4 regions of the Pseudoalteromonas sp. ABE4_541 genome follow, and region 1 is predicted to be linked to each of the others. Evidence: predicted binding sites of a transcription regulator. Region 1 holds the regulator's gene; each other region holds the start of a gene.
The links. The regulator sigma-54, encoded in region 1, starts transcription at its own class of promoters, with help from an activator protein. The targets are predictions, from matches to a motif close to GTTGGCACGNNNNTNGNNT.

Region 1 (3,172 bases):
ATATTCAACACATTAGAGATAGTTTAGGTATGGCTCTGTCTGGTGGTGAGCGTCGCAGAGTAGAAATTGCTCGCGCTTTAGCCGCAAATCCTAAATTTATCCTATTAGATGAGCCTTTTGCTGGTGTTGATCCAATTTCAGTGTTAGATATAAAGAAAATTATCGAACATTTAAAAAATCGTGGCATTGGTGTACTAATCACCGACCACAATGTTCGGGAAACCCTTGATGTATGTGAAAAAGCTTATATTGTATCACATGGTGAGCTTATCGCCTCGGGCACGCCAGAGCATGTTTTGGCGGATCAAACCGTGCGAGATGTCTACCTTGGTGAGCAATTCAGGCTATAGTTAAAACATTCTAGGTCACAATAATAATAGAGATTAGAAGGATTGTTAAAGGTACATGAGGCAATCGTTACAGCTGCGCATGGGGCAGCAACTTACCATGACACCACAACTACAGCAGGCAATACGTCTGTTGCAGTTAAGTACGCTAGATCTTCAGCAGGAAATCCAAGAAGCACTGGACAGTAATCCTCTTTTGGAAGTAGAAGAATCTGACGCGGATCTCGATACCTCGTTACAAGAAAAAAACGGTAAAGATAACAGCCAAGATGATGGGCATAACGATGGCCTAGACAGTGAGTCGGTAAGCGATTATGAAATGGACTCTGATGCGGCATTAAGTAAAGATACCGTTAGTGATGAATTGGCTATGGATGTCACTTGGGACGAATACATGAGTGCGGCACCAGCCGCTAGCAGTGGCCCAATGCCTGAAGATGAAACAATTTATCAAGGTGAAACCACCGAAACCTTGCATGAATACCTTATGTGGCAGTTAGAATTAACGCCATTTAGCCCTATTGACCATGGTATCGCAGTGGCTATCGTTGAGGCCATTGATGATAACGGGACATTAACCTTAAGCACCGAAGAAATACTCGACAGCATTAATGATGGTCATTCTGGTGAGCCCATAGAACTTGATGAAGTTGAAGCCGTACTTAAACGCATTCAATTATTTGACCCTGTCGGGATTGGTGCGCGCAACCTGCAAGAATGTTTGTGTATTCAGCTCAACCAATTTGACCAAAAGACAACTCCTTGGCTGAATGAAACAAAAATGATTCTAAACGAGCACATAGATTTGCTCGCTAGCCGTGATTATCGAACGTTGATGAAAAAAACAAAGCTTAAAGAAGCCGAGTTAAAAGAAGTCATGACACTCATTCACAGCTTAAACCCAAAACCAGCAGCCAGTATCATTCGAGAAGAGTCTGAGTACGTCATTCCTGACGTATCCGTGAAAAAAATGAAAGGTCGCTGGGTGGTGGAGCTCAACCCAGAATGCATGCCAAAAATTCGCGTTAATGACCACTATGCCTCCATGTCTCGCTCTGTAAAATCAAGCTCAGATAGTCAGTTTATCCGCTCGCATTTACAAGAAGCTAAATGGTTTATTAAAAGCTTAGAGAGCAGAAATGAAACTTTAATGAAAGTTACCAATTGCATTGTGCAACAACAACAGGCATTCTTTGAGCATGGCCCTGAAGCAATGCGACCTATGGTGTTAAACGATGTTGCAGAGATGGTCGAAATGCACGAATCAACTATCTCTCGCGTAACAACACAAAAATACATGCACACACCTAGGGGCATTTTTGAGCTGAAGTATTTCTTCTCTAGCCATGTAAGTACCGAAAACGGAGGTGAGTGCTCATCAACAGCGATTCGAGCGCTTATCAAAAAGTTAATAGCTGCTGAAAATACAGCCAAGCCGCTGAGCGATAGCAAAATAGCAGACATATTAGCAGAGCAAGGAATTAAGGTGGCCCGACGCACCATAGCAAAATATCGGGAGTCGTTAGCCATTCCACCGTCTAACCAGCGTAAAAGCTTGATTTAGACGTATTACTAAAGAAGGAAAATGCTTATGCAACTAAATTTAACTGGTCGTCATGTAGAAATCACTGATTCATTAAGAGACTATGTCAACAACAAGTTTGCGAAGCTAGAAAGGCATTTTGATCACATCAATAATGTACATGTGATCTTAGATGTTGAAAAGCTGGTCCAAAAGGCCGAAGCCACCTTGCACGTAAATGGTGGAGAATTATTTGCTTCAACAGAACATCAGGATATGTACGCGGCGATCGACGGGCTTATTGATAAGCTAGATCGTCAAGTGATCAAACACAAAGAGAAGCTTACTCGACACTAATCATGAAACTAAGCTCGATTATAAACAAGGACTGCAGTAAAGCTGCGGTCCTTTTTAATAGCAAAAAACGTGTACTTGAATATATCAGTGAACTGGCGCATGAGCAGTTGCCTCAACTAAATCAGCACGATATTTTGAACGCATTAATGACCAGAGAAAAGTTGGGCAGTACAGGGATCGGCAAAGGGATCGCAATCCCTCATGGCAGAATGGCAGGTATTGAACAAGTAACAGCAATGCTGTTAGTCAACCAGCAAGGTATTCCATTCGATGCGATTGATAATAGGCCCGTAGATATTTTTCTCGCGCTCATTGTGCCTGAAGGCGATAACCAACAACATCTTAAAACGTTGGCTGAAATTGCAGACAAGCTCAACGATAAAGAGTTTTGTAAACAGCTAAGGAACGCTAGCAATGATGATGAACTTTATGAGATTATTGCTTCAGCACACTAGGTAACTAAGAGAAGCATTATGGAATTAATCATTGTCAGTGGCCGCTCTGGTTCAGGAAAATCAGTGGCGCTACGTGTACTTGAAGATCTAGGCTATTATTGCGTCGATAATATCCCCGTTAACTTACTACCTTCATTAGTTAGAAGCGTATCTGACAACTTCGATAAAATTGCGGTTAGTATAGACGTGCGCAACCTTCCAAAAGAGCAGCAAGATTTCAACGATATTCTAGAGTATCTACCGGGCTTTGCTAATCCGATGTTGTTCTACCTAGACAGTGATGATAACACCTTGATCAAGCGATTTTCTGAGACTCGTCGCTTACATCCGCTGTCGATGAACGATTTGCCATTAGATTTAGCCATTCGTGAAGAAAAACAGCTACTAGATGTGCTCACTTCACGTGCCGATGTACTTATCGATACAACTGACCTCAGTGTTCACCAATTAGCGGAAACCATTAGAGAACGTATTCTAGGTAAAAAAGACAA
Region 2 (3,172 bases), on a different contig from region 1:
CTCGTATCGCTGAATTTTTACAGCGTTACCCCGAAGTAGAAGTCGACTTAGAGTTTAACAATCGCAATGTAGACATCATCGAAGAAGGTTTCGATTTGGCAATCCGCTTTGGCCAGTTACAAGACTCTAATCTAATAGCGCGTAAGCTTTACCAAAGACCAATGACATGGGTTGCCAGCCCTGAATACCTTCAAAAAAATGGCCCGATAATGCACCCCTATGAATTACAAAATCACAATTGCCTAACCGGCATTCATAGCCGTTGGCGCTTTATGATTTGTGAGCAACTGGAAGAGCTGAAAGTATCTGGTAACTGGCGCAGCAATAACCCTTATGCACTGATCAACGCCTGCCGCAGTGGCCTTGGAGTTGCACACTTGGCCAAAGACATTGCTCAGCCATATATCGATAACGGTCAACTTGCGTATATTTTAGAACCCTTTCAAGTCAATGATGGCGCAACATGGTTAGTCTATCCCCGAAAAGACCTCATGCCTTATCGAGTTCGCTTACTCATTGAACATTTACTCGATAGCTTTACATAACGATGATATTGTTAAATAAATACATTTAGGATCAGCTACCATGCATGAACTATATCAATTTTCAGCAAACACTTTGCAAGGCAAAGCTTTTGACTTTGCTTCATTAAAGGGCAAAGTCGTTCTCATAGTTAATACGGCTAGTCAATGTGGCCTGACACCGCAGTATGAAGGGTTACAAAAGTTACATACTGAATATGGCGAACAAGGTTTGGTGATCTTAGGCTTTCCTTGTAACCAATTCGGTGCGCAAGAACCCGGCACTGCAAAACAAATACAAGAAGGGTGCTTGATAAATTATGGTGTCGATTTCACCATGATGGAAAAGATTGAAGTGAATGGTGCACATTCACATCCTCTATTTGTCTATTTAAAAGAGGCATTGCCCGGGTTGTTTGGTAAGAATATCAAGTGGAACTTTAATAAGTTTTTAATTGGTAAAGATGGCACGCCACTTAAACGATTTGCCCCCATTACGAAACCGGAGAAACTAACAAAAGCTATCGAACGTGCACTCGCAGCAAGTTGACTTTATTGGTAGTTAAAAAGGAGGCTATCGCCTCCTTTTTACTAATCGAGATAATCGAAATCATCTTCACCTAAATTTTTGCGCAAACGCTTTTGTTCAAGATAGTCATCGAGCTTTTTCTTTACCTTCCGCTTTTGCTTATCATGCTGATTACGACCGAGGTTCTCGTACTCGTCATCTACAAAATCATCGTCAAGCGCATCATAAGAAAATGTCTTACCCACAACCCACTCCAATAAGTGTTAAATAAATAATTAATCGGCACGGACATGCTGTGCAGCAATGAACACGGTACCTAAGTGTGTATTTAGCTGGAAATCAGCCATCTTGGAAGTGAGAGTTTTTTATCGTTTTAATTAATTTATTTTATTGATGATGTTAGTTTAGTCAAAGTTGCTAAATATTAGTCAAAAATATTATTCAATGTACACCCCCCATACTGAGGTAAAAATATAAACCAATGAAAATAAACAAGTTTAAACATTGGCATCTATTTTGATTAATTAACCACATATCAATCATCGACAGGATACACATCATGAAAAAATTAGCTTTAGTTGCAGCGTTATCGGTTAGCTCGGCTGCATTTGCACATTCACCGTCTGACGAGCAGTCTATCTCATTTAATTCAGATGAATGTTCCGTAGACTTCAAAAATGACGTACGCATTACACCCGATGAGCTATTGATCACCCAAGCATCGAACCAAAGTAAATTACGCATAACTGATGCGGGGGTTATGTATATCGATGGTAAAGAAATCCAGCTCAACGAAAATCAACAACAAGCTGTCGTGAACTATGCGGATGAACTGCGTGCACAGTTACCGCAAGTGGCGAACATTGCCATAGAAGGTATTCAATTAGCAGGTGTTGCATTGAATGAAGTAGCCACTGCATTTGAGCTAAAAGAACTGGGTTCTCTGAGCACTTTATTGGAAGAAGTACAAACAGAAGTGAGTACTACTTTCTATCAACAAGGCGCCTTTGTGATGGGTGAAAAAACATTCAATGACTTCGGTAGCAATTTTGAAGAACAGTTTGAACAGCGAGTCGAGGCGGCTGTTGAAGGGGCTATGATGGAATCCATCGGTAGCATTTTGATGGCTGTCGGCTCTCAAATGATAAACTCTGGCGGAGACATGGAGAAGTTTGAGCAAAAAATGCACAACATGGGTGAGCAGATTGAAAGCAAAGTTGAAGCGCAAGCACAACAAATTGAAAAACAAGCCCATGCGCTATGTGACCAGTTTGCACTCATAGCAAAAACAGAAAGCCAATTAGAGACGCAGATCCCTGCGATGTCGGGCTACAAGCTGTTCTCAGTTAAACACTAATTTAGGCGTATCTCCCTGTAGTCGGCGTCAGCCGACTACCTTCATTTATCACTAAGCGATACCAGTAACTTTATTGCTCTGGGTGCCACGCACACATTAGCAGGTGTTTGCCCAATAACCTCTCCATCTGCCTCAATGTCTAAGTGAGGTGTTTCAATGTGAAAATGAACTATCTCCGTTTTAGATACGCAGTTATGAATTTCGTGCTTGGAGATAAGCATCAACATAAAAACCATTAGGCGTTCAAATATAGATTTGGGAGATAGTTGTATACATGTAAGCGTCCCATCGCTTGGATCTGCACTCGGCACACTCTCAATACCAGCTGCAAAGTATCGACCATTTGCAAATAACAACATCATGGTACTTTGCCTTTGACTGGAAAAGGGTGAATTGACTGTTATATTTGAAAAACCAAATAAACGCTTTAGCCCCTCCCACAGGTAGCTCAATCCATGGCGCTTACGTGTCGCAGAAATACCTTGTACCACAGCAGCACTAAAACCAAGCCCCATCATATTGATAAAATAACGACCGTTCACGCAACCTAGGTCGATATAAGTAATATTTTCGCAAAAGAGGCTATGACGCCACTGAAACTGAGTCAATCCAAATTGTCTTGCAAAATCATTACCCGTTCCTGATGGTAACAACGCGAGCCTACAATCTAGTTCAACGATTGCATTCACCACAAGATGAATCGTGCCATCTCCCCCTATAACAACAACTACCCCTTGTGCTTTAGCCAAAGTACGAATTTCTAAA
Region 3 (3,172 bases), on a different contig from region 1:
AGCAAAAGCGGGCTTAAAGCCCGCTCAAATACATTTGAAATTTAATCTAGCAGCTTACTGCCCTCGCACGGTCACAAATTCAGGATAAGCGTCAATGCCGCAGTCGTGTTGATCCATGCCGTTGATCTCTTCCTCTTCACCAACTCGGATCCCCATGGTTGCTTTGAGCAGCGCCCAAACTAAGTAAGAGATAATAAATACAAAACCTAAAATACAAATTAAACCAATCAACTGATTCATAAACGTCGCATCGGAATTTGACAATGGTACCAACATAACCCCTAGCATACCGCAAGTACCATGCACTGAAATCGCGCCAACAGGGTCGTCAATTCTCGCTTTATCTAAAAAGACAATGCTAAAAACAACCAGCGAACCACCTAAAGCTCCTAACAAACAAGCAAGCAACGGGGTCGGAGATGCCGGCTCTGCGGTGATCACCACAAGCCCCGCAAGCGCACCATTTAGTACCATGGTTAAATCCGCCTTTCCCCAAAGCGCCTTACACACCAGCAGCGCAGCGACCGCGCCTGCTGCTGCCGCCGCATTAGTATTCAGCATAATTTGGCTCACGGCTATCGCATTTGCTTTATCCGCTAAGAACAACTGCGAACCACCGTTGAAGCCAAACCATCCCATCCATAAAATGAATGTGCCAAGGGTTGCCAGTGGCATATTTGAACCAGGAATTGGATAAACTTCACCATTCTTACCATATTTGCCTTTACGAGCGCCTAGCAAAAGTACACCCGATAAAGCCGCTGCAGCACCGGCACCATGCACGATAGCTGAACCTGCAAAATCAACAAAACCAAGCTGTGACAAAAATCCGCCACCCCAAGTCCAATAACCTTCAATTGGATAGATAAAGCCTGTTAGCACCACAGTAAAGGCCAAAAATGCCCAAAGCTTCATCCGCTCAGCAACAGCACCCGAGACAATTGACATGGCGGTTGCGACAAAGACCACTTGGAAGAAAAAGTCTGACTCCAGTGCATGATCCGCATCAGCGGCTGCCTCACCAATCAAGGCGCCAAAGCTTGGCACAATCCCACCTTCCGTATTACCCACATACATGATGTTGTAACCCACCAGCAAGAACATGGTGCAGGCTATAGCATACAGGGCAATATTCTTAGTCAAGATTTCAGTCGTGTTTTTGGAGCGGACTAATCCAGCTTCTAGCATCGCAAAGCCTGCAGCCATCCACATGACCAAAACACCAGAAATTAAAAAGTAAAAAGTATTGAGTGAAAATTTGAGTTCTACAATTGCGCTTTCCATCATCGGCCCCTTAAATTGCTTCTTCGTCTAATTCGCCGGTACGGATCCGCACGATTTGGTCTAAGTCATAAACAAATATCTTTCCATCACCAATTTTTCCGGTACTGGCAGCTTTGGTGAGTGTATCGACCACCCGCTGCGTGTTCTCTGCACGTGTGGCAATTTCTATTTTTATTTTTGGAATAAAATCGACCTGATACTCCGCACCACGATACAACTCGGTATGCCCTCTTTGGCGGCCAAATCCTTTGACATCAACCACTGTCATCCCTTCTACGCCTAAATCAGCTAGCGCTTCTCGTACTTCGTCCAATTTAAATGGTTTTATTATTGCACTTATCATTTTCATTGTTAGTCCCCTTAGGACAGGCTTATCCTGTTGATATCAATTAATCCAACCATCGTGCCAAAAAACAAAAACAATAACTTTCATGCACTTAAATTTATATAGCTGGATTTACAGTACAAATACGCACCATTCAAGTGCAAAATATACCTGCCTGCTCGCTGATGGTGCGCGCCATGTCATATTTCATTTTCGCGTACCTTGTTGACAACTAACTCGTCAAAGAGGCTATTTGACTCATAACCTTTGAAAGTTGCACGAAAAGCAACTTTAATATGAATATTTTTATGTTTTGGGGAAAACCATGTTTCTAACAAGAGTGCTCGTGGTGCTTACCATGCTAGTCAGCCTAGTGAGTAATGCATCTGAACATGAACGCAAAATCGATATTGATAGCCAAGTCGTAACCAACCACAAAGCAACCATTAATGGTGAAAGACTCAGTTACCAAGTCACATCAGGCACCCAGCCAGTTTGGAATGACAATGGCGAACCAATTGCAACCTTATATTACAACTACTACAAAAAAGACAAAGTAGACGACATCAGTAAACGTCCATTACTTATCTCATTTAACGGTGGCCCTGGCTCAGCTTCAGTGTGGATGCACATCGCCTACACAGGTCCCCGTATCCTAAAAATTGATGATGAAGGTTACCCAGTCCAGCCCTATGGCATCAAAGATAACCCCTATTCAATACTCGATGTGGCTGACATTGTATTTGTAAACCCTGTAAATACAGGCTATTCACGCGTATTACCAAACAAAGAAGGCAAAATGCCAAGTAAAGAAGAGCAACAAAACATGTTCTTTGGCGTGAATGCTGACATTGAATATCTCGCAAGCTGGATCAACACCTTTATAACGCGCAATAACCGTGCGTTATCACCTAAGTTTTTAATCGGTGAAAGCTATGGCACGACACGCGTTTCAGGGCTTGCCAAAGAGCTGCAAGCATCCCATTGGTGGTTTTTAAACGGTGTCATTTTGGTGTCTCCCACTGACATCGGCATCAAACGTGACGGTCCGGTAAAAGCCGCGAACCGCTTACCTTACTTTGCAGCCACCGCTTGGCACCACAAAGTGCTCCCCAGTGCATTGCAACAAAAAGATTTATTAGAAGTGCTCAAAGAAGTGGAAACATTTACACTCAATGAGTATTTACCTGCACTCGCTAAAGGTTCATTCATCAGCAAAGACGAACGAGCACGTATTGTCGATCGGGTTGCTTACTTTAGTGGCTTATCAAAACAGTTTGTATCGCAAAACAATTTAGACATTAACGATGATGCGTTTTGGAAAGAGTTACTGCGCGACAAAGGCGTTATTCTTGGTCGCTTAGATTCTCGCTATTTAGGTATCGACAAACGTGATGCCGGTGATAGCCCTGATTACTTCCCTGAATTGAGTGCTTGGCTACATGCTTTTACGCCAGCGATTAATCACTATATTCGTGAAGAGCTAAATTATAAAACAGACGTTCAGTACAACATGCTGGCAAATGTGCACCCATGGGACCGCACAAACAACCATACCGCAGA
Region 4 (3,172 bases), on a different contig from region 1:
TAACAGTTCTTGAATTTCTTTAAGACTAAAACCGACCTCTTTAGCCCGTAAAATAAATTGCATCTGCTTGAGCTGCGCTTCATCATAGACACGGTAGCCGGCATCACTACGCCCAGAAGGCATCAATAACTGATGTTGTTCATAATACCGAAGCGTATCTGTTGATACGCCTAATTGCTTTGCTAACACGCCAATTTTCATCATTCTCTCCTAAGTTCATGGTAAAGTATAAACCTTAGAGTAAACACCAAGGTCAAGCTTTTTAGAGAGAAATATGAATATTGTATTATTGGATGCACAAACCCTCGGCGAAGTCTCTCTGGAGCCACTTCAGCAGTTCGGACAACTCACCGTATACGCTCACACCCAAAGCGAGGAAGTGATTGAGCGCTGTAGAGATGCACATGTCGTTATTACCAATAAAGTGGTAATTGGTGCACAAATCATGCAACAGCTCAACAATCTAAAGCTCATTTGCGTAGCGGCCACCGGCACTAACAATATTGATTTAAACACCGCTAAGTCATTTGACATAGCAGTAACCAATGTCGCTGGCTACTCTACTCCTTCGGTAGTACAACATACCTTTGCACTGATCAGTAATTTACTTGGTAATGTGCATCGCTATGCGCACGATTGCCAAGTAGGCGAGTGGCAAAAAAGTGCTATGTTTTGTCGGCTCGATCATACGATCACTGAAATTTATGGCAAAAAAATTGCAATCATTGGTTTTGGTACACTCGGTCAAGCCGTTGCCCAAGTTGCTAAAGCTTATGGTGCGCAGGTGCTGGTAGCAGAACAACGTCAACGCCCCGATACTCGCGCTGGTAGAGTGCCATTTATTGATGCAGTAAAACAAGCCGACATAGTATCGATTCATTGTCCGCTTACCAGTGACACTGAAAATTTATTTGATCTTGATACATTAGCGCTGATGAAGTCCTCAGCTATTTTAATTAATACCGCTCGTGGTGGTATTGTGAACGAACATGCACTCGCAAAAGCACTAAACAAGAAAATGATCGCAGGGGCAGCCACTGATGTACTGAGCGAAGAACCGGCAAATGCAGATAACCCTCTCATTCAATACCAAGGAAATAATTTGTTAGTTACACCGCATGTGGCATGGGCCAGTAACGAATCTATCACTCGATTGGTCGCGGGCATTGCTCAAAACATTGCTGACTTTTGCAATAACAAGCAGACCAACAGAGTGGTTTAATTAGCTAAAAATTAGCAATTTACGCGAAGTTCGAAGTTTCCGAATACGGACAGGAAAACACAACGTATTGATATTGTAGAAATTGATATTATTGGCAATATATTTGCTTTAGTAGAAACCATATTCACGAAGGAAGTTATTATAATGAAAAAATTACTTATTGTTGCTGCACTCGCTGTGCCTATGTTATCTGGTTGTGTTGTTGCTATCTCTGATGGTGAAGTCGAAAGTGGTTGGGCAAACGATCATAACAACTGGCAAAAAACACAAAGAGATAATCGTCAAAAAATTTCTCAGCTAAGCATGGGAACGAGTTATCAAGACGTTTTAAGCCGATTCAATACCCCTGACTTTACTGAGTTGGTCAAAAAAGGTGATGATGTTTACCAAGTGCTATTTTTTGCAACCAACAGCAAGCACTCAGATGGCAAAGTAACGAAGGATGAGTGCACACCGCTAGTATTCAAAAACAACCTACTCGTTGGTTTTGGCGACACCGCGATGGCAAATATTTTATAAGCTAATAGAATACGCCGCTGATCTCTCGATTAGCGGCTCTTTAATACCAGCCTTTGTTGATTATTTTGCGCTTCAGACAAAGCATCATTGACATGCTGTAAGCAAGTATTCACATCGGTGCCAGATTGGCCCTTGATATACGCAATACCAATACTAACACTTACATGCGCACATATTGGTGAGCGCCGATGAGGCAATAACAATTGATCGACTGCGTCATGCAACGCATGGGCAAATTCCAGCACCGCCTCATGAGTACAACCTACGGCCAGTACAGCAAACCGAACTCCATCAAAGCGCGCTAAGAAACCATTATATTCATTAACAACTAAATTAAGTGCGTGAGCGACTTTAATCAAACATTCGTCACCCGAAGCATACCCATAAGCGTCGTTATAATTTTTAAAAAAGTCGATATCAATCAGCATCAAGCTGAGATTTTGCTCTGATGCATGACAGGTACGACAGCTTTTTGCTAGGTGCTCATCAAACAAGCGCCTATTTGGTAATTCAGTTAAGCCATCAATAGAGGCTAACTTCTCAAGCAAGTCTCTTTTTTTCTTAAGTGACAAGTGAATTTTTACTCTGGCTCTAACAATCAGAGGGCTATAGGGTTTCGTAATGTAGTCAACCGCCCCCATTTGCAAACCTTGTGCTTCATCACTGTAGCTATTACTGGCTGAGATGATGATCACTGGGATCATATACGTCGAAGGGGCATCTTTAAGTCTTTGTAACAAGACCACACCTTGTCGGTCAGTTTGTTTGAGATCTGTAATGATTAAGTCAACATTGTGCGTGGCAAGGAAGCTCATTGCTTCTTCACTAGACTCAAGCAAGGTCAAATAACACTCATCAGCCAAAGTGTTTTCTAACACAACTCGGTTTAAGGGATCACTATCAACGACTAAAACTCGTCCTTTGTCTTGCATTTATGCGCCTCGATACCTCATAGGTATAAACTGTTTTACCTGATTTAATCGCTTAACAAATACTTCTTTCAAAGCAGGCTGTTGTAAGGAGCCAAATTCTTTTAAATGCCACTCTAGCGCTTTCGCAGCTTCTGATAATGCAATAAAGCCAATTCCTCCGGCCGCTCCTTTTACACTGTGTGCAACAGTTTCAAGTTGCATATCATCGCCGTCTTGCTCGAGTTTGGATAAATACTCAGCACACATTAGCGCAAATTTATCCAGCATGCTATCAAGAAATTTATCACTGCCCATCATTTGCTGCAAAGCTAATTCATTGTCAAAAAAGACTTCATCTGAGTGCATGTAAGTTTGCAATGCCGCTTGTAGTTGTGTTTGCGAAATCGGCTTTGTAAGGTAGTCATTCATGCCAACTTCAAGTGCACGCTCTTTTTCACTAAGCTGTGAATTGGCAGTGAGAGCAATAATCGGGCTTTCAAACTCTTGCAGTACATCCCTA

Region 2: the regulator sigma-54 is predicted to act here: its motif matches at 1,554-1,572, upstream of ACW689_RS17815 (YggN family protein).
Region 3: the regulator sigma-54 is predicted to act here: its motif matches at 1,677-1,695, upstream of ACW689_RS08680 (P-II family nitrogen regulator).
Region 4: the regulator sigma-54 is predicted to act here: its motif matches at 1,313-1,331, upstream of ACW689_RS03010 (DUF3192 domain-containing protein).

The regions. Positions count from the first base shown of each region.
Region 1 is NZ_JBSVEM010000015.1:26,173-29,344, reverse strand. Features, by position in the region: gene lptB (LPS export ABC transporter ATP-binding protein) at 1-350, shown strand, start outside; gene ACW689_RS14640 (RNA polymerase factor sigma-54) at 406-1,911, shown strand; gene hpf (ribosome hibernation promoting factor) at 1,939-2,226, shown strand; gene ptsN (PTS IIA-like nitrogen regulatory protein PtsN) at 2,229-2,681, shown strand; gene rapZ (RNase adapter RapZ) at 2,700-3,172, shown strand, end outside.
Region 2 is NZ_JBSVEM010000021.1:66,243-69,414, forward strand. Features, by position in the region: gene ACW689_RS17800 (LysR family transcriptional regulator) at 1-545, shown strand, start outside; gene ACW689_RS17805 (glutathione peroxidase) at 586-1,071, shown strand; gene ACW689_RS17810 (PA3496 family putative envelope integrity protein) at 1,113-1,295, opposite strand; gene ACW689_RS17815 (YggN family protein) at 1,610-2,407, shown strand; gene ACW689_RS17820 (diacylglycerol/lipid kinase family protein) at 2,449-3,172, opposite strand, start outside.
Region 3 is NZ_JBSVEM010000007.1:50,638-53,809, forward strand. Features, by position in the region: gene ACW689_RS08675 (ammonium transporter) at 55-1,284, opposite strand; gene ACW689_RS08680 (P-II family nitrogen regulator) at 1,295-1,633, opposite strand; gene ACW689_RS08685 (S10 family peptidase) at 1,935-3,172, shown strand, end outside.
Region 4 is NZ_JBSVEM010000002.1:77,562-80,733, forward strand. Features, by position in the region: gene zntR (Zn(2+)-responsive transcriptional regulator) at 1-204, opposite strand, end outside; gene ACW689_RS03005 (D-2-hydroxyacid dehydrogenase) at 275-1,222, shown strand; gene ACW689_RS03010 (DUF3192 domain-containing protein) at 1,367-1,741, shown strand; gene ACW689_RS03015 (GGDEF domain-containing response regulator) at 1,771-2,673, opposite strand; gene ACW689_RS03020 (response regulator) at 2,674-3,172, opposite strand, start outside.